2 linked regions of the Thermobifida alba genome follow. The protein of the gene in region 2 interacts with the protein of the main gene of each other region in a pairwise test. Links are inferred from orthologs where the notes say so. Each region holds a gene or a part of one and is shown on either strand. Other genes may lie near its edges.

What was found.
Region 1: the proteins of tsaE (region 2) and rlmB interact in binary tests that used the Escherichia coli proteins (3 or more experiments, as listed by UniProt). The link is inferred for Thermobifida alba from one-to-one orthologs.

Annotation. Positions count from the first base shown.
Region 1 is NZ_CP051627.1:4,196,677-4,208,470, reverse strand. The notes cover bases 3,902-6,849. They hold rlmB (23S rRNA (guanosine(2251)-2'-O)-methyltransferase RlmB), read right to left. Parts: upstream 5,889-6,849; coding sequence 4,914-5,888; downstream 3,902-4,913. Other genes in these bases: cysS (cysteine--tRNA ligase), read right to left, coding at 5,970-6,849. Outside these bases: FOF52_RS18785 (SAM hydrolase/SAM-dependent halogenase family protein), read left to right, coding at 1-250; FOF52_RS18780 (S8 family serine peptidase), read left to right, coding at 322-1,542; FOF52_RS18775 (serine hydrolase domain-containing protein), read right to left, coding at 1,532-2,551; FOF52_RS18770 (nucleoside triphosphate pyrophosphohydrolase family protein), read left to right, coding at 2,869-3,174; more of cysS, read right to left, coding at 6,850-7,370; FOF52_RS18750 (DUF2637 domain-containing protein), read left to right, coding at 7,675-8,949; FOF52_RS18745 (acyl-CoA dehydrogenase), read right to left, coding at 9,028-10,851; FOF52_RS18740 (hypothetical protein), read right to left, coding at 10,966-11,487; FOF52_RS18735 (ABC transporter permease), read right to left, coding at 11,603-11,794. UniProt on the Escherichia coli protein: Specifically methylates the ribose of guanosine 2251 in 23S rRNA.
Region 2 is NZ_CP051627.1:3,054,868-3,063,193, forward strand. Bases 806-3,530 are described here. They hold tsaE (tRNA (adenosine(37)-N6)-threonylcarbamoyltransferase complex ATPase subunit type 1 TsaE), read right to left. Parts: upstream 2,555-3,530; coding sequence 2,057-2,554; downstream 806-2,056. Other genes in these bases: tsaD (tRNA (adenosine(37)-N6)-threonylcarbamoyltransferase complex transferase subunit TsaD), read right to left, coding at 806-898; rimI (ribosomal protein S18-alanine N-acetyltransferase), read right to left, coding at 895-1,353; tsaB (tRNA (adenosine(37)-N6)-threonylcarbamoyltransferase complex dimerization subunit type 1 TsaB), read right to left, coding at 1,350-2,045; alr (alanine racemase), read right to left, coding at 2,655-3,530. In the rest of the region: more of tsaD, read right to left, coding at 1-805; more of alr, read right to left, coding at 3,531-3,779; FOF52_RS13465 (PrsW family intramembrane metalloprotease), read right to left, coding at 3,870-6,044; FOF52_RS21935 (endonuclease/exonuclease/phosphatase family protein), read right to left, coding at 6,228-7,253; FOF52_RS13475 (NAD(P)H-hydrate dehydratase), read right to left, coding at 7,412-8,326. UniProt on the Escherichia coli protein: Required for the formation of a threonylcarbamoyl group on adenosine at position 37 (t(6)A37) in tRNAs that read codons beginning with adenine.

The sequences.
Region 1 (11,794 bases), 1.1 Mb from region 2 along the record:
CCTGGTGACCGCCCTGGGGCCCGTGGCGCCGCCCGACCGGGTCACCGTGCACCTGCCCGGCGGCGCGCACAGCGTCGCCGTCGCCCCGACCTTCGGCGCGGTCCCCGTCGGCGCGCCGCTGTTGCTCACCGACTCGGCGGGGCTGCTGGCCCTGGCCGTGCACGGCGGAAGCGCCGCGGAACGGTTCGGCCTGCGCGTGGGAGTACCGGTGGAACTGACACTGACCAGCACAAAGCACATGAAAGAATGACGTGCGCCCACAGCAGTCTCGGCCGGAGCGCCTCCCCGGAGGTCACCGGCTGTCGGGAGGTTGAAGCCGCCATGCGCACGACACGGAGCCGGACGGTCGCCGCTCTGGGGGTCTGTTCGGCGCTGGTCGCCGGCCCGCTGACCGCTCCGGCAGCGGCGGACGTCGCGGACCTGCGTCTCGACCAGTGGGGGCTGGACACGGTCGGCGCGGCCGAGGTGTGGGAGGAGACGCGGGGCTCGGGGGTCACCGTCGCCCTGCTGGACACCGGGGTGGTCACCGACCACCCCGACCTGGACGAGGTCACGGTCGGCCCCGACCTCACCGGCCAGGACCTGTCTCCCGACAGCGACGGCTACGGCGTGCACGGCACCATGATGGCCGGGATCATCGCGGCGAGCGGGCACGGCATCGAACACACCGGCGGGGTCATGGGGGTGGCGCCGCAGGCGGAGATCCTGTCGATCCGGGTGGCGGCGGAGGCCGACGCCGCGGGAGGCGGCGAGACGGATCCGGGGGCGCTCGCCGCGGGCATCCGCCACGCGGTGGCGGAGGGCGTCCAGGTCATCTGCATTCCGCTGCCCGACGCCGCGTTCTCCGTGCAGGGCGACGAGGCCGAACGGGACGCCGTCGCGCACGCCGTGGACAACGGCGTGGTCGTGGTCGCCTCCGGTGGCGCGGACGGCGAGGCCGTCTACCCGGCCGCCTATCCGGGGGTGCTGGCGGTGGGATCGGTCGGGGCCGACGGCGCCCTCTCGGAGTTCTCCAGCCGCGGCGAGCACATCGCGTTGACCGCGCCGGGCGAGGAGGTCACCGTGCTGGACGCGGACGGCGGGTACACCACCGTGACCGGAAGCGACGCTGCCGCGGCGTTCACCGCCGGGGTGGCCGCGCTGATCCGCGCCGAGTACCCGCAGCTCCAGCCGGAACAGGTGGCCGAGGCGCTCACCGGCGGGGCCGTGGCCCCCGCCGCCGGAGCGGAGCAGCCCGGCCACGGGGCGGGGGTGCTGAGCGCGCCGGGGGCGATGGCCGCCGCCGGGACGACCGCCGAGTCCGTGCCGCCCTTCGATCCGGAGTTGGCCGAGCAGCTCGCCGACGATCCGCTCGTCCCCCGCTGGGTGCTGTGGACGGGCGGCGCCGTGCTTCTGGTGCTGCTGGCCGTGGTGGGCCTGGTGGTGCTCCGGCGGCGCTCGGCCGACCCCTACGGCCTCGGCAGGCGGACGCCGGAGACCGAGCGGCGTCCGGTGCGGGGCCGCCGTCGCCGCGGCCGCGGACGGCGCGGCGTCAGCAGGTGAACGCCGCCCGGACGGTCGCCCTGAGGTCGCCCAGCCCGGGGCGGCGGCGGCCGTAGTGGACGGCGTTGGTGAGCAGTCCGACGTAGCGTCCGGTGGGCGGGTGCAGGAACAGGCTCGTTCCGGTGAACCCGTTGTGGTGGACGAGGCCGTCGGCGGTGACCTTCCAGGCCAGGCCGCGGGCGAAGCGGTCGTCCACCGTCTGGTGCGGCAGCCAGCTGTGCCGCACGAAGTCGGTGAACCGGGTCACGCCGTGCTCGCCCGCGTGCCACGCCAGCAGTTCACGGGCGAAGACGCCCAGGTCGGCGGCGGTGCTGAAGACCCCCGCGTGCCCGGCGACACCGCCCATCAGGGCCGCGTTCTCGTTGTGCACCACGCCCCAGGTGGCCGCCGCGCCCGGGATGCGGCGCTCGGTGGGGGCGACCGACGGGGTGCGCGGCAGCGGACCGTACCGGGTCGCCGACAGGCCGACGTGCCGCCACAGGTCGTCGGCGAGCCGGTCCAGGGGCTGCCGGTGCAGGCGTTCCAGGAGCAGGCCGAGCAGGATGAATCCCCGGTCGGTGACACGGTATCCGGGCTCCTCCAGTTCCTCGTCGAGGATCGCCTCGGCCAGCGGCCGGTCGGTGCCGACGTAGCGTTCCAGCCAGGTCACCGGGTTCAGGCGGGAGGTGTGGGTGAGGATCTGCCGGGCGGTCACCCCGCCCCCCGGGTGGCGGCCGGGAAAGTAGTGCCGCATGGGCGCGTCGAGGTCCAGCAGCCCTTCGGCGACCGCCCGGCCGACCAGCGGCCAGGTGGCCATGACCTTGGTGAGTTCGGCCACGTCGTAGCGTGTGTCGGGCGCGGTGACCGCCTCCCCGCACTCGATGCCGACGCGGCCGACCGCGACGAACTCCCACAGTCCTCCCGCGCCGACGACCGCCACCCCGCCGGGCAGCCACCCGGCGTCGACCATGACCTTGAGGACTCCCCGCAGTTCCGTGCCGGTGTCGGCTACCCACTCCCCGTCACGCACACGTTCTCCCCCTTCCGCCTCCGACCTGGCGGAGGCTCCTGCCCGGCTACCCCTGCCGGTGGGGCTCTCATACCGCCGTGGTCCGGATGCTTCTCCCACGGCGGGTAAAAATTCGCTCGTGTCCGGGCAGGGCCGCGCCGATCGGGGGGAGCAGCAGGCCTTCCTGACACGGCCGCGGCGCACGCCCGCACGGCAGAGCGGACGCCGCCGTGCGGGTGTGCGGGGAACGGGTTTCGGACACCGCGGTGTGCGGTGGCGGCGACCGCGGACTAGGCTCCGCTCCCGGCACAGCACTCCGGCGTGAAGGCGGTGGCCGTATGGACCTTGAGCGACTCTCCGCCCTGGTGGAGGAGGTGTCGAAACGGTACGCCGCCCGGCACGGCATCACCCGGGATGCCGACTGGTTCGTCCTGAAGCTCCACGAGGAGCTGGGGGAGCTGACCCAGTGCCACCTGATGGCCACCGGTCAGGCCCGCACGAAGGGCCGCTCCCCCGCGGAGATCGACGACGCGTTCCGCGCCGAACTGGCCGACGTGTTCAGCCACGTCCTGCTGCTGGCCCGCCACCACGGCGTGGACCTGGAGGCGGAGGTCGCCCGGAAGTGGCTGAGCCGCCTGGGGTGACCCTTTCCGGACGGTCCCTGCGCCCGCGGTGACGTGTCCGCGAGGCCGGCAGGCTGTTGCGCGAAGCTTCCGGCGCGACAGCGCGTCCTCGGCACCTCCCCGAGAATGAATGCCCGCAACCCGACCTGGTGGTCCCAGTCGCCGCGTGGGCGTGCTCCTGCAGGGCCCCGATATGGGCGGTACGGAGATCCCCGAGGTCACTGACCACGGCCGACCGTTGGGCGGCCGGCCACTGTTCGCCGGACACCCGGGAGAAACCGGAGACGGCCTCAACCGCCGCCCGCCGGGCCGCCTGCTGCGAACTGCCGCCCATGGCGCGGACGACGACCTCTCGACCTGTGTCCGGCACCGTGGCCTGGCCGCAGCGGTGGATGTCCGCACCGGCGCTGTCCGCCACCGCTGCACGCTCTTCGACCCGAAGCCCCGAGACGACCTCGGTGCGCGGCCAGTCGACCACCCTGTCCGAAAAAGGCTGACGCTCCTCCGTGACCGCGTTGACGTGCACCAGCGTGTCCCGTGCGACAGCCGCACCGGCAGGACGCCGCACCATCGACGGCAGCCGATCGCTGTCCCCCGGATGCAGATCCTTCCGTTCGGTTCCTCGGCCCCGTAGGCCCGGCGGGTCTCCGCCCAGACCCGCCCCGTCCGAACGGATTCCCGGTCCCAGGGAACGTTGCTGAGGCCGAGTCGTCCGCTGACCGGTCCACCGCCGCTGACGACGACGCGTCCGTCGGCGGCACGACGGATCATCGCCGAGACCACGTCACCGTCGGCGAAGAGGCGGTCAGTGGTGACGAGCAGCGTTCTGCCGTCGGGCAGGACCATCGCACGTCCATGCGAGCGCCTCCCGGACGGGCACCATGCTCTCCTCACACAGAGTCATGGGACACCACCTTCCAACTGCTGGTCGTCAACCTCGCTGTCCAGCGGCGGACCGATCCAGCCGAAGTCCTCACCTCTCTCGATGGCCCGGTGAGCACAGAATCTCGCGAAGATGAGGCGTGGTTCTCCCGGCTTCAGCTGACGGCCGTCATCGGACCACTCCTGCAGCGGAAAGTCAGTGGCACGCTTTTCCCCGCACCCTTCACTCCAGACGTGAAGACGGGTCCCGTTCCGCCAGCTCCGCTGGTCGGTTCCGGCACTGTCACGGCTGTCTCTGACAGCCGACCGGGTCACGGTCGTGTGCGTGACCACATCCCGCAACAGGATGTGTCCCCGCCACGGGATGACCGGTGTCCCGCTGATGATCGGTTCGGTTCGTCGCCCCCGGTTGTTGGCGATGTCCCGGCGCGCGGCCGCCCGCGTTCCAGCCACGCGCCGGTTCGGAGGACGGCTCACCCGTTCGGAAGCGGACGGGTCGAGGACCATCGACCTCAACGAGTTGGTGAACCGTTGCCCCACCCCTCCACCCTTCCGGACGAACGTGGGCAGCCCGCAGCACCACGCTCCGAAGTCACCCCGTAACAGAGTGAGAAACGCAAGACCAGGAGTAGTGCACCTTCCTCCCGGAGGGGAGGGCTTCTTCTGCTGCCCGACCGTTCCTGGAGGAAAAAGCGACGATCCCGACTTCTGAGGAGCCTTCTCGGGGCCTCCTCGGTCAGGATCATCGCTGCGGGGTGGTGATGGAGCCGACAAGGGGACTTGAACCCCTAACCTGCCGCTTACAAGGCGGCTGCTCTGCCAATTGAGCTATGCCGGCCGGTGTCGGGACACCCAGGGGAATGGTACCGGTTCCGGACTCACTCCGCTGCCGTGCGGCGGCGCGCCACCTCGTACAGGGCGACTCCGGCGGCGACCGACGCGTTCAGGGACTCCACGCCGTGGATGGGAATGGAGACCACGACGTCGCAGGTCTCGCGGACCAGGCGGGACAGCCCCCTGCCCTCGGAGCCCACCACGACCACCAGCGGTTCGGTGGCCAACTCCAGCTGGTCGAGTCGGGTGTCGCCGTCGGCGTCCAGTCCGGCGACGAAGAACCCGGCCTCCTGGTACTGCTTGAGCGTGCGGGTCAGGTTGACGATCTGCGCCACCGGCAGACGGGCCAGCGTGCCCGCCGACGCCTTCCACGCGGCCGTGGTCACGCCCGCCGCGCGGCGCTCGGGCACCAGCAGCCCGTTCGCGCCGAACGCCGCCGCCGACCGCGCGACCGCGCCCAGGTTGTGCGGGTCGGTGACCCCGTCCAGGGCGACCACCAGCGGGGTAGTCTCGCCCTTCTTGGCCTCGTCCAGCAGGTTCTCGGCCGTCTCGTACTCGTAGGGGCGCACCTGGAGGATCAGGCCCTGGTGGGCCGCCTTGGGCAGCCCGTGGCGTTCGCAGCGCCGGTCCAGCTCGGGGCGGGCGACCTCGGCGATCGCGATGCCCTGCTGGCCCGCGAGCTGGGCGGCCTCGGCGATCCGGTCGTCGGGGTCGAGGCTGTTGGACAGCAGCAGCCGGGTCGCCGGGACCTTGGCGCGCAGCGCCTCGACCACCGGGTTGCGGCCGATCAGCAGTTCCGATCCGTCCCGGTTGCGCACCGACGCCCCGTGGAGGTCGTCCGTGACGCGCACCGGTCTGGTCGGCCTGTTCTGGGCGCGTTCGGCGGCCCTGGCACGCTGCTTGTCGGCGTACCAGTGCCGCTTCTCCGCGGGAAGCGTGCCCTTCTTGCCCTCAAGCGCGCGGCGGCCCTTGCCGCCGCTGCCCTTGGTGGGACCCTTCTTCGTCCTCTTCGACGGCATGTCCTGTCCTTCGGCGAAGGCTCCGACGGCCGAGCGGCCCGTCCGGGATCGGGGACCGGGCCGCCGTCGGAACCGGATGTCCTAGTCGCGCTTCAGCTCCCAGCGCGGGCCCTCGGGGGTGTCCTCCACGGCGATACCCGCCGCGGCGAGCTGGTCGCGAAGCTGGTCGGCGGTGGCGTAGTCCTTGCGCGCGCGTGCGGCCTGGCGCTGCTCCAGCACCACCGACACCAGCGAGTCGACCACGTCGCGCAGTCCCGAGCCCTCGCTTCCGGCCCACTGCGGCGACAGCGGGTCCAAGCCGAGGACCGCGAGCATCGCCCGCAGCCCTCCCGCGATCTCGACGGCGCGTTCCTTGCCGCCCTCGGCGAGCGCGGAGTTGCCCTCGCGCACGTGGCTGTGGGCCACCGCCAGCGCCTGGGGGACGCCCAGGTCGTCGTCGAGGGCGGCGGCGAACTCCTCGGGCACGGGCACGCCCTCGGGCACCGGGCCGGCGATCTCGTTGACCCGGACGAGGAAGTTCTCGAAGCGCTGGTAGGCGGTGGCGGCCTCGCGCAGCGACTCCTCGGTGTAGTCCAGGTTGGAGCGGTAGTGGGCCTGGCCCAGGTAGTAGCGGAGTTCGACCGGGCGGACCCGCCGGATGACCTCCGGGATCAGCAGCGAGTTGCCCAGCGACTTGCTCATCTTCTCGCCGCCGGTGGTGAGCATGCCGTTGTGCAGCCAGTAGCGGGCGAAGCCGTCGCCGGCCGCGTTGGACTGGGCGGCCTCGTTCTCGTGGTGCGGGAAGACCAGGTCGACGCCGCCGCCGTGGATGTCGAACGTGGGGCCGAGGTACTTGGTGGCCATCGCCGAGCACTCCAGGTGCCAGCCGGGGCGTCCCGGCCCCCACGGGGTGGGCCAGGAGGGCTCGCCGGGGCGGGCGCCCTTCCACAGCGCGAAGTCGCGCGGGTCGCGCTTGGCACGCGCGTCGCCGTCCTCGGCGGCGCGCATCTCGTCGACGCGCTGGTTGGACAGCGAACCGTACTTGGGGTAGGAGGCGACGTCGAAGTAGACGTCGCCGGAGCCGTCCTCGGCCGGGTAGGCGTGTCCGCGTTCGATGAGCCGCCGCATCAGCTCGATCATCTCGGGGACGTGTCCGGTGGCGCGCGGCTCCACGGTGGGCGGCAGGCAGCCCAGCACGTCGTAGGCCCTGGTGAAGGCGCGCTGGTTGCGTTCGCTGACCTCCCACCACTGCACGCCCTCGGCGGCGGCGACCCGGAGGATCTTGTCGTCGATGTCGGTGACGTTGCGGCAGAAGACGACCCGGTAGCCGCGGTAGGTCAGCCAGCGGCGGAGGATGTCGAAGCTCACGCCCGAGCGGATGTGCCCGATGTGCGGGGGAGCCTGCACCGTGGCGCCACACAGGTACAGCGAGACGCATCCCTCGCGCAGCGGGACGAAGTCGCGGACCTGGCGGGCTCGGGTGTCATAGAAGCGCAGACTCACGGTGCCAAGGGTATCCGTTCTCCGGCCGTTTCGGCGATCCCCGCGGCCCGTCGGCCGTCAGTTGCCGAGTCGCTCCGACGGCCCCGCCGGGTGAAGCGGTCACCCGTAATGGCCCGCACCGCCGTACCCGAAGTCGTGACGCGGTGTGCGGGCGCGGTCGACGCCACGGGCGTCTCCCGTTCACCGGAGCCCTTGCCAGCTGGGCGGACCGGGGTCGGACCGGGACGGCCGGCACCGTCCGCACGCTGCCGCTTTCGGCCACAAGCCTCGTACGAACAGGCGTTTCTGGGCTAGCCTGCGCACGATGGCAGCTCAACCCTCCCACCCTCCTCGGACCGCCCGCCGCACGGTCTCCCCGACCGCCTCGGGCGGGGCGTCGCGCGCGGCTGTCATCACGATGGCCGTGCTCGGTGTCGCCGCGATCGCGGCCTGTGCCGTCCTGCTGTCCTACAACGGCATCTACCAGATCGCCGTGCGGGGCGGCGCGGCCGGATGGACCGCGCACCTGTACCCGGGGCTGTTCACCCTGCTGCTGCTGATGGCCTTCTGGGCCACCTACCTGCTGCGCGAGGCCCCGCGGCGCCGCCGGGTCTGGGTGGACGCCCTCGTCCTGGTGATGATCCTGTCGGCGGCGGCGGCCAGTGCCCTGCGTTCGTTCCGCTACGAACTGCTGGAGTGGGCGGCGACGCTCGTGGTCGCGGTCACGCCGTGGCTGGCGCTGCTGGTCTCGTTCCGGCTGCTGCTGTGGATCGTGGCGCAGGTCCGCGGCGAACGCGTCCCCGCGCCGCGGAGTTCCGCCGGGGACGGGACCGTGGACCGGGAGGCCGTGGACCGGGAGGAGGCGCGGCACGCTCCGGACGTGGCCCCCTCCCCCGAGGGGGCCTCCGGGCGCGTGCCGGTGCCGCAGGAGGCGGCGCCCGCCCTCGTCCTGCCTCCGCCGCCCGAGCCGGTGGTGGACAGCACGCCGTCCCCCGCTCCCCTTTCGGAGGAGGACGCCCGGGCGGCCGCTGCGGCGCCGACCGCGCCGGACCCGTTCGACGACTTCTTCCGGGAGGAGCCGGTGCAGCGGCCCGACCTCCCGGAGCCGGCCCCCGCCGGTCCCGCCCCCGACGGCGGAGGTCTGCCCAAGCGTGTCCCCTCGACGGGCGGCAGCGCGATCCGGCAGGCCGCGGGAGCCCGCGGCCGGGAGGAGCCCGAGGAGCCGGCCGGGCCTTCCGGCCCGGCGCACGCGGACCCCGTGGACGCCGAGGCGGACGACGCGGACTGGGAGAGCATCACCGACCCGGAGGACGACTGGGAGACGGGCGACTCCTCACTCGTGGACGATCCCGCCGGGGACGAGGCGCACCGCTGGGAACCGGAGCCCGCCGTCGCCGCGCCCCCGGCCGCCCCCGCGGAACCGGTCGCCGCAGAGCCCGCCGTCGCGTCCGGGGCCGACGCGGACGCCGTGCCGTCCGAGCCCGCGAAGCCGGCGCTGCGGAGCCGCCCCGTGGCGCTCAGGCCCCGCCGGAGCGGCATCCCGCCGCTGCGTCCCCCGTCGAGCGAGGTGCGCAGCAGTCCGGCGCCACCGGAGGAATGAGCGGAGGCGGGGGCCGTGCGACCCCCGCCTCGTGGTGCCGGGACGGCGCCGTCCTCCGTCGGGCCGGTGCCGGACGCGTCAGAACGCGGACTCGGGCAGGTCCATCAGGTCGAGCGTGGTGCGCTCGGCGATCTTGCGCTCGACGGACAGCCGGGGCAGGACCTGGTCGGCGAAGAACCGCGCCGCGGCGACCTTGCCGGTGTAGAAGTCCCGGTCGGCTCCGCTGGCGCCGTCGAGGCGGGCCAGCGCGACCTCGGCCTGGCGCAGCAGCAGCCAGCCCAGCACCAGGTCGCCCAGGGCGAGCAGCAGGCGGGTGGTGTTGAGGCCCACCTTGTAGATCTCGCGGGGCTCCTCCATGGACCGCATCGCGTCGCCGACCATGGTCTCCACCATCGCCTGGACGTCCGCGGCGGCCTCGGCGAGCAGCGCGCGCTCGTTCTTGAGCTGGCCGTTGCCCGCCTCGCTCGTGGCGAACGCCTGGATCTCGCCCATGAGCTTGCCCAGCGCCTGGCCGTTGTTCTTCACGATCTTGCGGAAGAACAGGTCCATGCCCTGGATGGCGGTGGTGCCCTCGTAGAGGGTGTCGATCTTGGAGTCCCGGATGTACTGCTCGATCGGGTACTCCTGCAGGTAGCCGGAGCCGCCGAGGGTCTGGAGGGACTCGGCCAGCAGCGCGTAGGAGCGCTCCGAGCCCACGCCCTTGACCAGCGGCAGCAGCAGGTCGTTCATGGCCTCGTACTCGCCGGCGTCCTGGCCGTTGGCGGCGGCGAGCTGCACCGCGTCCTGCTGGGTGGCGGTGTAGATGACCAGGGCGCGCAGGGCCTCGGCGTAGGACTTCTGCAGCATCAGGCTGCGGCGCACGTCCGGGTGGTGGGTGATGGTGACCCGGGGCGCGGTCTTGTCGGCCTGCTGGGTGAGGTCGGCGCCCTGGACGCGCTCCTTGGCGTAGGCCAGCGCGTTGAGGTAGCCGGTGGACAGGGTGGCGATGGCCTTGGTGCCGACCATCATCCGGGCGTACTCGATGATGAGGAACATCTGCCGGATGCCGTCGTGCTTGTCGCCGACGAGGTAGCCGATGGCCGGGTGCTTGGCGCCGAAGGTCACCTCGCAGGTGGTGGAGACCTTCAGGCCCATCTTGTCCTCGACGTTGGTGACGTAGACGCCGTTGCGCTCGCCGAGCGAGCCGTCCTCGTTGACCAGGTACTTGGGGACCAGGAACAGCGACAGGCCCTTGGTGCCGGGGCCGTGGCCCTCGGGACGGGCGAGCACGAGGTGGAAGATGTTCTCCGACATGTCGTGCTCGGCCGAGGTGATGAAGCGCTTGACGCCCTCGATGTGCCAGGTGCCGTCGTCCTGCTTGATCGCCTTGGTGCGGCCGGCGCCCACGTCGGAGCCGGCGTCGGGCTCGGTGAGGACCATGGTGGCGCCCCAGCCGCGTTCGATCGCCAGCTTGGCGAACTTCTTCTGCTCCTCGTTGCCCTCCTGCCAGAGGACGTTGGCGAAGCCGGGGCCCGCGGAGTACATGTGCACGGCGGGGTTGGCGCCGAGGATCATCTCGGCCACGGCCCACACCAGGGAGCGGGGGGCGCCGGTGCCGCCCAGCTCGGGGGGCAGGTCCAGGCGGTACCACTCGGCGTCCATGTACGCCTGGTAGGACTTCTTGAAGCTCTCGGGGATCGTCACCGAGTTGGTCTCGGGGTCGAACACCGGGGGGTTGCGGTCGGCGTCCGCGAAGGACTCCGCCACGACTCCACTGGCCAGCCGGTTGACCTCGGCCAGGATGTCACGGGCGGTGTCCTCGTCGAGGTCCTCGAAGGGACCGGAGCCCATGATCTCCTGGCGGTTGAACACCTCGAACAGGTTGAACTCAAGGTCCCGGAGGTTGCTCTTGTAGTGTGTCATGCCCGCGCTCCGCTGTGTCACTACCGCTGTTCACACACAGCGATCTACTGACTGGTAACAAAACAATGTTACTACTCGGTAGTAGTGGAGTGCCAGGGGGACTGGGTGACGGCCCTATGACCCGATGGACATCACCCGGACGATCGCGTCCAGCACCGCTCCGACCTCGGGCAGCGGCCCCTCGCCCAGGTCGAGGCTGCGCCCGTCGCGGGTCCAGCGGACCAGTCGGGTCCGGCGCTCGGTGCTGTTGCCGTGGAACGTGCGGTCGGCCTCCAGGACGTGGAAGTCCGGGTCGGTCGGGCCGAGGAACGGGTCGTCGCCGCGGGTCCCGCACACCAGGTACGCCTCCTTCGGCCGCATCGGCTGGGGCAGCACCACCACGGCGGCCTCCAGCGTCCCGCGGACGGTGAAGATCGTGGTCAGCCCGGCGGACGGCAGCCGCTGCTCCTCGGGCAGCGCGGCCCCGGTGCGCTGCCACGCGCCGAGCAGCCCCTCGGCGAGCCGCTTCTCCCTGGCCAGGGTGAAGAACCGGGGGCCCAGTTGGCACGTGATCGCACGCAGCACGACGTTGGTGAACTCGTGGTGGTGACGCCGAGGCGTGTCGTCGTCCCGGCGCGGCACCTGCCTCGCACGCATGCCTGCTCCTCCCAGCCGAAGCGCCTGGAAGCCATTGTCCTCCTCTTCGGCGGAACAGCAGGAAACCTCCCGGGAGCGGTCGTCCTTCCGCCCCCGGGAGGTCCCGGTTTCCCGGTCAGCCGGCCTCGCCCTGGTCCCACCGGAAGGTACGGACCGCCAGCAGGATGCAGACCGCCGTCGTGGCCAGGACCACGGTCACCGACAGCCAGACCGGGTGCACCGCCTCTCCTCCGGGCAGCTGCGTGGCCATCAGGTCCGCGAAGAAGGTCGTCGGCAGGTAGCGGAGCACCTGCGCGGCGGGGTCGGG
Region 2 (8,326 bases):
GCACCTGGATGCCCGCCGAGGCGCACCGCTTCTCGGCCAGCGCGCGCAGCCGCGAGTTGGCGGCCACCCCGCCGCTGATCACCAGGTGCCGCACGCCGTGCTCCCGGCACGCGTCCACGGCCTTGCGGGTCAGCACGTCGGCGACCGCCTCCTGGAAGGCCGCGGCCACGTCCGGCACGCCGACCGCGTGCCCCTGCCGTTCGGCGTCCTCCACCCAGCGGGCCACCGCCGTCTTCAACCCGGAGAAGGAGAAGTTGTAGGTGCCGTCGCCCCACTTGCCGCGCGGGAAGTGGATCGCGCGGCCGTCGCCGTCGCGGGCCGCCCGGTCGATCTGCGGCCCTCCCGGGTAGGGCAGGCCGAGCAGGCGCGCCACCTTGTCGTAGGCCTCGCCCGCGGCGTCGTCCACGGTCTCGCCGAGCAGGCGGACGTCCGTGGCCAGGTCCCGCACCAGCAGCAGCGACGTGTGCCCGCCGGACACCAGCAGCGCCACCACCGGTTTGGGCAGCGGGCCGTGCTCCAACTGGTCCACGGCGACGTGGCCGACCAGGTGGTTCACCCCGTACAGCGGTTTGTCCAGGGCCAGCGCGTAGGCCTTGGCCGCCGACAGGCCCACCAGCAGCGCCCCCGCCAGTCCGGGGCCGGCGGTGACCGCGATCGCGTCCACGTCGGACAGCCGGACGCCGGCGCGTTCGGCGGCCCGGCGCACGGTGGGCGTCATCGCCTCCAGGTGCGCGCGGCTGGCGACCTCGGGCACCACACCGCCGAACCGGGCGTGCTGGTCGACGCTGGAGGCGACCTCGTCGGCGAGCAGCTCGCAGCCGCGCACGAAGGCGACCCCGGTCTCGTCGCAGGAACTCTCGATCCCCATGATCAGGGGGGGCTGGCCGGCAGTGGTCATCGCTCTTCCTCAAGGGGTTCCAGGCGGCGCATGACGACGGCGTCCGCGCCGGCGTAGTAGTCGGGGCGCATCCCGATCTCCTCGAACCCGAACCGTCGGTACAGCTCCTGGGCGCGCGGGTTGTCCGACCGCACCTCCAGGAACACGGCGCTGACGCCGCGGCGGCGCGCCTCCTCCAGCAGCGCCGTGAGCAGGGCGCGGCCGATCCCCTGCCCCCACCGGTCGGGGGCCACGGCCATCGTCTGCACGTCGCCCTCCGGCGGCACCGCGCGCAGCCCCGCGTATCCGACGAGCGACCCGTCGGCGTCCTGGGCGACCAGGTAGTGGCGGTCGGGCTGGGCGAGTTCGTCGCGCAGCATCCCCTCGGTCCAGGCGTCGGCGGGAAACAGCTCCCGCTCCAGCTTCATGACCTCGTCGACGTCGCCGACGGTCATCGGGCGCAGCACGGGGCTCATCGGGTCCGCTCCAGCTCGGCCGCGGTGGGCTGGCGCACCTTCTTGGGCGCCCCGGGCACCTGGGCGTCGGGGCGGCGCAGGTACAGCGGGCGCGGCTCGGGCAGTTCGGCGCCGTCCAGCAGGGCGCGCACGGCGAGCTCCCCGAGCGCGGCGGCCGACGGGTACAGCGGTTCGGCCGCCCCGGGGTCCTGGCCGAAGACGTCGGCGTACAGCCGGGCCCCGTGGCCGAGGACCGGCAGTCCCCCGGTGTCGACGTCGGCGGGCCGGTCCACGGCGATGTCCCCGATCCGGGTGGCGCGGTCGGCGTAGCGCGCCCAGAACACCTCCCTGCGGCGGGCGTCGGTGGCGGCGACGAACGGGGTGGTGCGTCCCGACGTCCACGCCAGGGCGTCCAGGGTGGCCACGCCCACGCACGGCACGCCCAAGGCCTCGGCGAGGGCGTGCGCGGTGGCCAGCCCCACCCGTAGCCCCGTGTAGGGGCCCGGGCCGATCCCCACGGCGACGTGGGTGACGTCGGCGAGCGCGGCGCCGGCCTCGGCGACGACGGAGCGGATCTGGGGGGTGAGCAGTTCGCCGTGGCGCCGGGCGTCCACGGAGGAGCAGGCGGCGCGCACCCGCACGCCGTCGGAGCCGGGCTCGCACAGCGCCGTGGTGACGGCGGGGGTGGCGGTGTCAAAAGCCAGAAGCAGCACGGTCGACCAGCCTATTCGAGTTCGTCTGCGGTGAGTGCGGCCAGCGTGCCGCGCCAGCGGTCCCCCACCCGGCGGATCCGCACCGTCCGGGTGTCGTCGGCGTGCCGGTCGATGCTGATCTCCAGGCGGTCGTCGTTGAGCCACTCCGCCACGCCCGTGCCCCACTCGATGACGGTGACCGCCTCCGCCATCCCCGCCTCCAGGTCGAGGTCGTCGAGTTCGTCGGGGCCGCCGAGCCGGTAGGCGTCGACGTGCACCAGGTCGGGGCCGCCGACGAGGCTGGGGTGGGTGCGGGCGATCGCGAAGGTGGGCGAGGTGACGGGGCCGCGGACGCGCAGCCCCCGGGCGAGGCCCTGGGTGAAGGTGGTCTTGCCCGCGCCCAGCGGCCCGGACAGCAGGACCAGGTCCCCGGCGCGCGTCTCGGCCGCGACCGCGCCGCCCAGGGCGCGCATCGCGGTGTCGGTGGCGACGGTGACGGTGGTGGTGTCGGTCGATGCGGTGTCGGTCATGTCCGTTCGGCTCGCGGCTCGGAGGGAGGCGGCGGGCATCCGCCGTACAAGCACCAGGGTAGGCACTGCGGGGAGCGCGCCGGACGCCCGCGCGGCGCGCTCAGCGCACGGCGCCGGTGTAGGTGCGCGGCACGCGCTGCCCGATGCGGGTGACGATCTCGTAGGAGATGGTGTCCAGGGCGTCCGCCCAGTCCTGGGCGGTGGGTTCGCCGTGGTCGCCGGGGCCGAACAGGATCGCGCGGTCGCCGGGGGCGACCGTGTCCTCGCCGATGTCCACGACGAACTGGTCCATGCACACGGTTCCCGCGATGGTGCGGCGGCGGCCCGCCACGAACACGGGGCCGCGGTTGGTGGCGGCGCGCGGTACGCCGTCGCCGTAGCCGAGGGGGACCAGCGCCAGGTTGGTCTCGCGGTCGGTGACGTAGCGGTACCCGTAGGAGACGCCGCTTCCGGCGACGGTGCGCTTGCAGCCGACGAGGGCGGCGCTCAGCGTCATGGCGGGGCGCAGTCCCGGCACGGCCAGGTCGGGGATGGGAGAGAGCCCGTAGGAGGCGATCCCGGGGCGCACCAGGTCGAATCGGGCGTCGGGGCGGGTGAGCACGGCCGCGGAGTTGGCGATGTGCCGGACCTCGGGGCGCAGCCCGGCCTTGTCGGCGACGGCCAGCGCCCGGTGGAAGGCCTCCAGTTGCGCGTCGGTGGCGGGGTGTCCGGGGGTGTCGGCGCAGGCGAGGTGGGAGAACACGCCGGTGACCGTGACCAGTCCGGCGGCTTCGGCGCGGGCCAGGGCGGCGACCGCGTCCGGCCAGTCGGCGGGGCCGATGCCGCCGCGGTTCAGGCCGGTGTCGGCTTTGAGCTGCACGCGGGCGGCGCGGCGGGCGCGCCGGGCCGCGTCGATGACCTCCTCGACGACCCACACGGAGCCGATGCCGATGTCGATCCCGGCGTCGATCGCCTCGGTGAGGGGTTCGCCGGGCGGCACCAGCCAGGCCAGGACGGGCGCGTCGATCCCGGCGGCGCGCAGGCGCAGCGCCTCGGCGATGAACGCGGTGCCCAGCCAGGTCGCCCCTCCGGCGAGTGCGGCCCGTGCGGCGGGGATCATGCCGTGTCCGTAACCGTCCGCTTTGACCACGCCCATGACCAGCGCGCCCGCCGCCCGTTCGGCGAGCAGGGCGATGTTGCCGCTGATGGCGTCCAGGTCGATCCTGGCCTCGGCGAAAGAAGACATGTCTGCAAGTCTGGCACGAAATCGGGTGTTCACCGTCGTCACCTGCGACCTCCTGTGGAGGGGCCGGGGCCCAAAACCGCGGCGGGGCGCTCAACCGGAGCGGGTGAGGAGCCGGTCGGTGCTCTTCGGCAGCAGCAGGCCGAGCAGTCCCACCGCCAGGTAAGGGAGCTGTCCGGGGGCGGCCGTGCCCAGGACCGCGCCGAGGGCGGCGCTGGGCGTGCGGAGGAAGTGGCGCGGGCTCGGCTGGTCGCGGGGCACGGCCCAGCCGCTCACCAGCAGCGAGGCCAGGGCCAGCGTGCCGACCAGCGTCCAGGCGGCGGCGGTGGCGGGAAGCGCGGTGAACCAGTCGGTCAGGACGGTGACGGTGACGGCCGCGTAGGCTCCGCCCGGCTCGCCCTCGACGGCGCCGAACGGGGCGGTCGCCACGCCTGCGGCGGCCGCCGCGGCCAGGGTCGCCGCGGCGGCCAGGCCGAGCCGTCCGGCCAGGTCGTGCGCCTCCGCGGCGAGTGCCGCACGGTCGGGCCCGCGCCGCCGCGGCCGCTGTGCGGCGCGAGCCGCGCCCGCGGCGTGCTCCCGGCGGCGGCGCAGGAAACGCCAGGCCGCGCAGAGCGTCGCCGGTCCCCGGCTGGCCGCCGCGAGCTGCACCGCGAACTCGTGCAGGATCGCCGACGCCGCCTGGGTGAGGGTCACCGGGAACCGCGCCCAGGCCAGGGCGACGCCGCGGAACAGGGGGGCGATGTCCCCGGGCAGGTGGCAGCGGCGCCACACCGCGCGGCCGTGGGCGCGGGCGACGAGCCCGCGCAGCGGGGCGGTTCCCGGCGGGGGCGGTGTGCTCTGCGCGGCGAACCGGAACATCCGGTGGTCCAGCAGGACCGCGCAGACCAGCAGGGCCAGCAGCAGCCAGCGGGTCGCCGTGCCGTTGCCGTAGAGCGTGAAGACCACCGTGGTGAGCGCGGTGGGTTCCAGACCCGCCAGCAGCGCGTTGTGGTTGAGGTGCTCCAGCGCGGCCGCGCCGAGCGCGAGCGGCGGCAGCAGCCACAGCTTGGCCCCGTACAGGCCCCGGCCCACCACGGCCAGTCCGACCGCGGCGCCGACCAGGCCGGTGGTGACGGCGTGGCCGGAGAAGCGGATCCCCGAGCCGGGGATCTCCAGCCAGCCGGGCAGCAGCGTGAACGGTCCGCCCTGCGGCAGCAGGTGGGCGGGCATCTCACCGAACACCAGGAGGGGGGTGACGGCCTCCACGAGCTGGAAGCCCGCGCCGCAGGCCGCCGCGGCCAGCAGGTGGTCCACGGCCGTGAAACGCCGCACGCGGTGCCGTGCCGCCAGCCAGAGCAGCAGGAGCGGGGTGAACTTGGCGATCTCCTCGACCGGGACCGCGAGGTAGGCGTAGGCGAGCGGGTCGGTCGGGTCGAGGCGCAGCGCCGCGGCCACGCCCAGTTCCGCGAGTGCGACGGGCCAGGTGGTCAGCGCGCCGAGGGCGGTCAGCCGCAGCAGCGCGGCGAAGCTGAGCGTGCGCGAGCGGGCCAGCCAGGCGAGTTGGGCGAGCAGCCACACCGTCAGCGCGGCGACGGCCAGCGTCCCGGGGAGGCCGGGGACGAACAGCGACGCGGGGACGAGGACGAGGACCATCGCCCAGCCCCACGCCCCCCGCAGCGCCCGCGTCCCGGCGGCGAGCCGGGGGGTGCGGTCGCGGACCGCCCCGGCCCGGTCGGTGAGGCGTTCGGCCAGGTCGCGGCGGGGGCGGGAAGGCTGGCCGGACCGGTCGTCGCGGTCCAGGCAGCCGTAGTGGGCGGCGGCCTCCAGCAGTTCGGGGTCCCTGCGGTCGCGCGCGGTCCCGGCGAACTCGGCGCGGGCCCGGCCGATGTCGGCTCCGACGAGGGCGGCCACGTAGTCGGCGGGTCCGGCGGCCACGGTCAGTTCGTCCGCGGTGACCAGGACCGCGGCGGAGAAGTCCTCCAGGCAGACCAGGAAGTCCGTGGGTTCGTCGCCCCAGCCGCGGATGACCCCGATCAGGGACGGGGTGGCCGCCCGCACCTGGGTGACGGGTTCGTAGGCGTGCTCGGGCCGGGTGCGGCAGATCAGCACGTGCTCCACGCCCATCGCCGCCGCGGCGGCGGTGATCCGCTCGATCAGGGAGGTGTCGCGCGGTGCGGTGAACGGCGCCACGACCTTGCGGTCGAGTCCGATCCAGTCGGAGTCGAACTCGGTGGCGGTGGCGCAGATCCGCAGTACCAGATCGCGCGTGAGCATGGCCTGCTGGTCCATGGCCTCGTTTTCCCGTGTCCGGTGTGCTGGCACAACCCGTCATGCCGGAGCGATCCGGCGAAATGCTTACGTTATCGCGACGAATCCACCCCTTTTCAAGGCGCTCGGGAACGCGGTGCCGCGCCGGGGGTGAACGGGGCGCGCCGTCGCGCGGTACCGCGGGCCGGACGGGGTCCGCCGGATTCAGGCCGCTGGTAGGACCAGTTCGGCCAGCAGGGCGCGGTGGTCGCTGCCGGGGACGCGGTGGAGGCTGGTCCGCGTGATCCGGACGCGTGTGTCCACCAGGACGTGGTCGAGGGTCAGGCCCGGTACTCCGTCCCGGGGCGACCAGGTGGGGGCCAGTCCGTTGCCGACGGCGTCCGCCGCGTCGGTGTAGCCGGAGTCGAGCAGCTCCCGGAAGACGGAGTGGTCGTGGGTGGCGTTGAAGTCCCCGGCCAGGATGCGGACCGCGCCGTCGGGGTCGGCCGGCGGCAGGTCCTCCAGGTAGGCGGTCCAGTTCCGGGTCCTGGGCGTCCCCGTCGGCGGGAACGGGTGGACGGAGACGGCCTCCACGGCGGGCGCGCCGGCGACCTCGACGTCCGCCCACGGCATCGCGGGCAGGTGACCGGCGGGTCCGGGCCGTTCGGTGAGCGGGTGGCGGGAGTACAGGCCGCCGCCGGTGCCGCCGGGACCGGGGTCGGCCACGGCGTGCGGCAGCAGTTCGTCGAGTCCCTCGGCGGTGAGGGCGGCGGCCGCGTCGGGGGTGAGCTCCTGGAGGCTGAGCAGGTCCGTTCCGGTGGTGCGGACCAGTTCCACGACGGTGTGCGCGTCCGCTCCGCCCAGGCCCAGGTTGAGGGTGAGCACCCGCAGCCGCGGCCCGGCGGGGACGGGGTCGGGCGGGGCGTCGGCCAGGGCGCGCGGCACCAGGAAGGCGGCGAAGACGGCGGTGAGGGCCACGGCGGCGGCCACCGGCCGCCAGCGCCGGGTCAGCAGGGCGGCGACCAGGGGCAGGACCACCGTGACCGCCGTGTAGGGGGTGAGGGTCACGGCCGCGGCCAGCGGGAATCCCCCGTCCAGGCCGAAGCCGCGCAGCAGCGCCCACAGTGCCCAGGGGGTCAGCAGCAGCCACGCGAGCACGCTCGGCAGCCGCCACCGGCGGCGGGCCGCGCCGCCCTCCGGGGATGCTTCCGCCTGGGCCGGCGGGGAGGTGGTTCCGGTACTGCGCCCCACGGTCTCTCCTTCCGTCGTGTCCGGTCGGTGCCGCACGGGCGGCCCGGAAGGTGGGATGCGCCCGGGGCGCGCCCGGTTCCCCCGAGAACCCGGCGACCACGTCCTCAGGGCCAGGATCGGCCATGCCGATGGCACCGGGGACATGATCGTCAGCGCCTTCACGTCCCGGCACGGGTGGTGACCGCCGCGATCGCCCGCGGGACGGCGTCGAACAGGTCGGAGGCGCTGATCGGCGCGCCGTCGTGGGCCAGGCGGGCGGCCAGGCCGTGCAGGTAGGCGCCGCACACCGCGGCCTCCCACGGCGCCAGACCGGTCGCCAGCAGCGCCCCGACCATCCCCGCCAGCACGTCCCCGCTGCCGGCGGCGGCCAGCAGCGGCGTGCCGGTCGGGTTGGCCGCCACCGGCCCGTCCGGTTCGGCGACCAGCGTCGTGGAGCCCTTCAGCAGCACGGTGCAGCCGTACTCGGCGGCGGCCCGCCGCACGTGCACCAACCGGTTGGCCTCGATGTCGGCGCGCTCGGTCCCCGGCAGCAGCCGGGCCAGCTCCCCCGCGTGCGGGGTCAGCAGGGTGGGCGCGTCGCGCTCGCGCACCAGTTCCGGGGCGCGCGCCAGCAGGGTGAGGGCGTCGGCGTCCACCAGCACCGGCTCCCCGGTGGCCAGCACCGCCTCCAGCTCCGCCGCGGCCGTGGGGTGCAGTCCGCGTCCCGGCCCGACCACCCACGCCGCCACCCGTTTCGGCAGGCTCGCTACCGGGTCCGTCGGATCCAGGACCGAGGCGACCGTCTCCGGCCAGCGGGCGACCACCTCGCGCGCCACCTCCGGCTGGCCCGCGTAGCGCAGCATGCCCACGCCGGTGCGCAGCGCTCCCCCCGCCGCGAGCACCGCGGCCCCCCGGTAGCGGTCGCTGCCCGCGGCCAGGGCCAGCACGCCCCGCCGGTACTTGTCGGTCTCGGCCGCCGGGCGCGGCAGCAGCGCGGCGACGTCGTCGGCCTGCGGGGCGACCACGTCCGGGGCGGGCAGCTCCGGGGCCAGTCCGATGTCCACGAACTCCACCACCCCGGCGCGCCCCGCCCC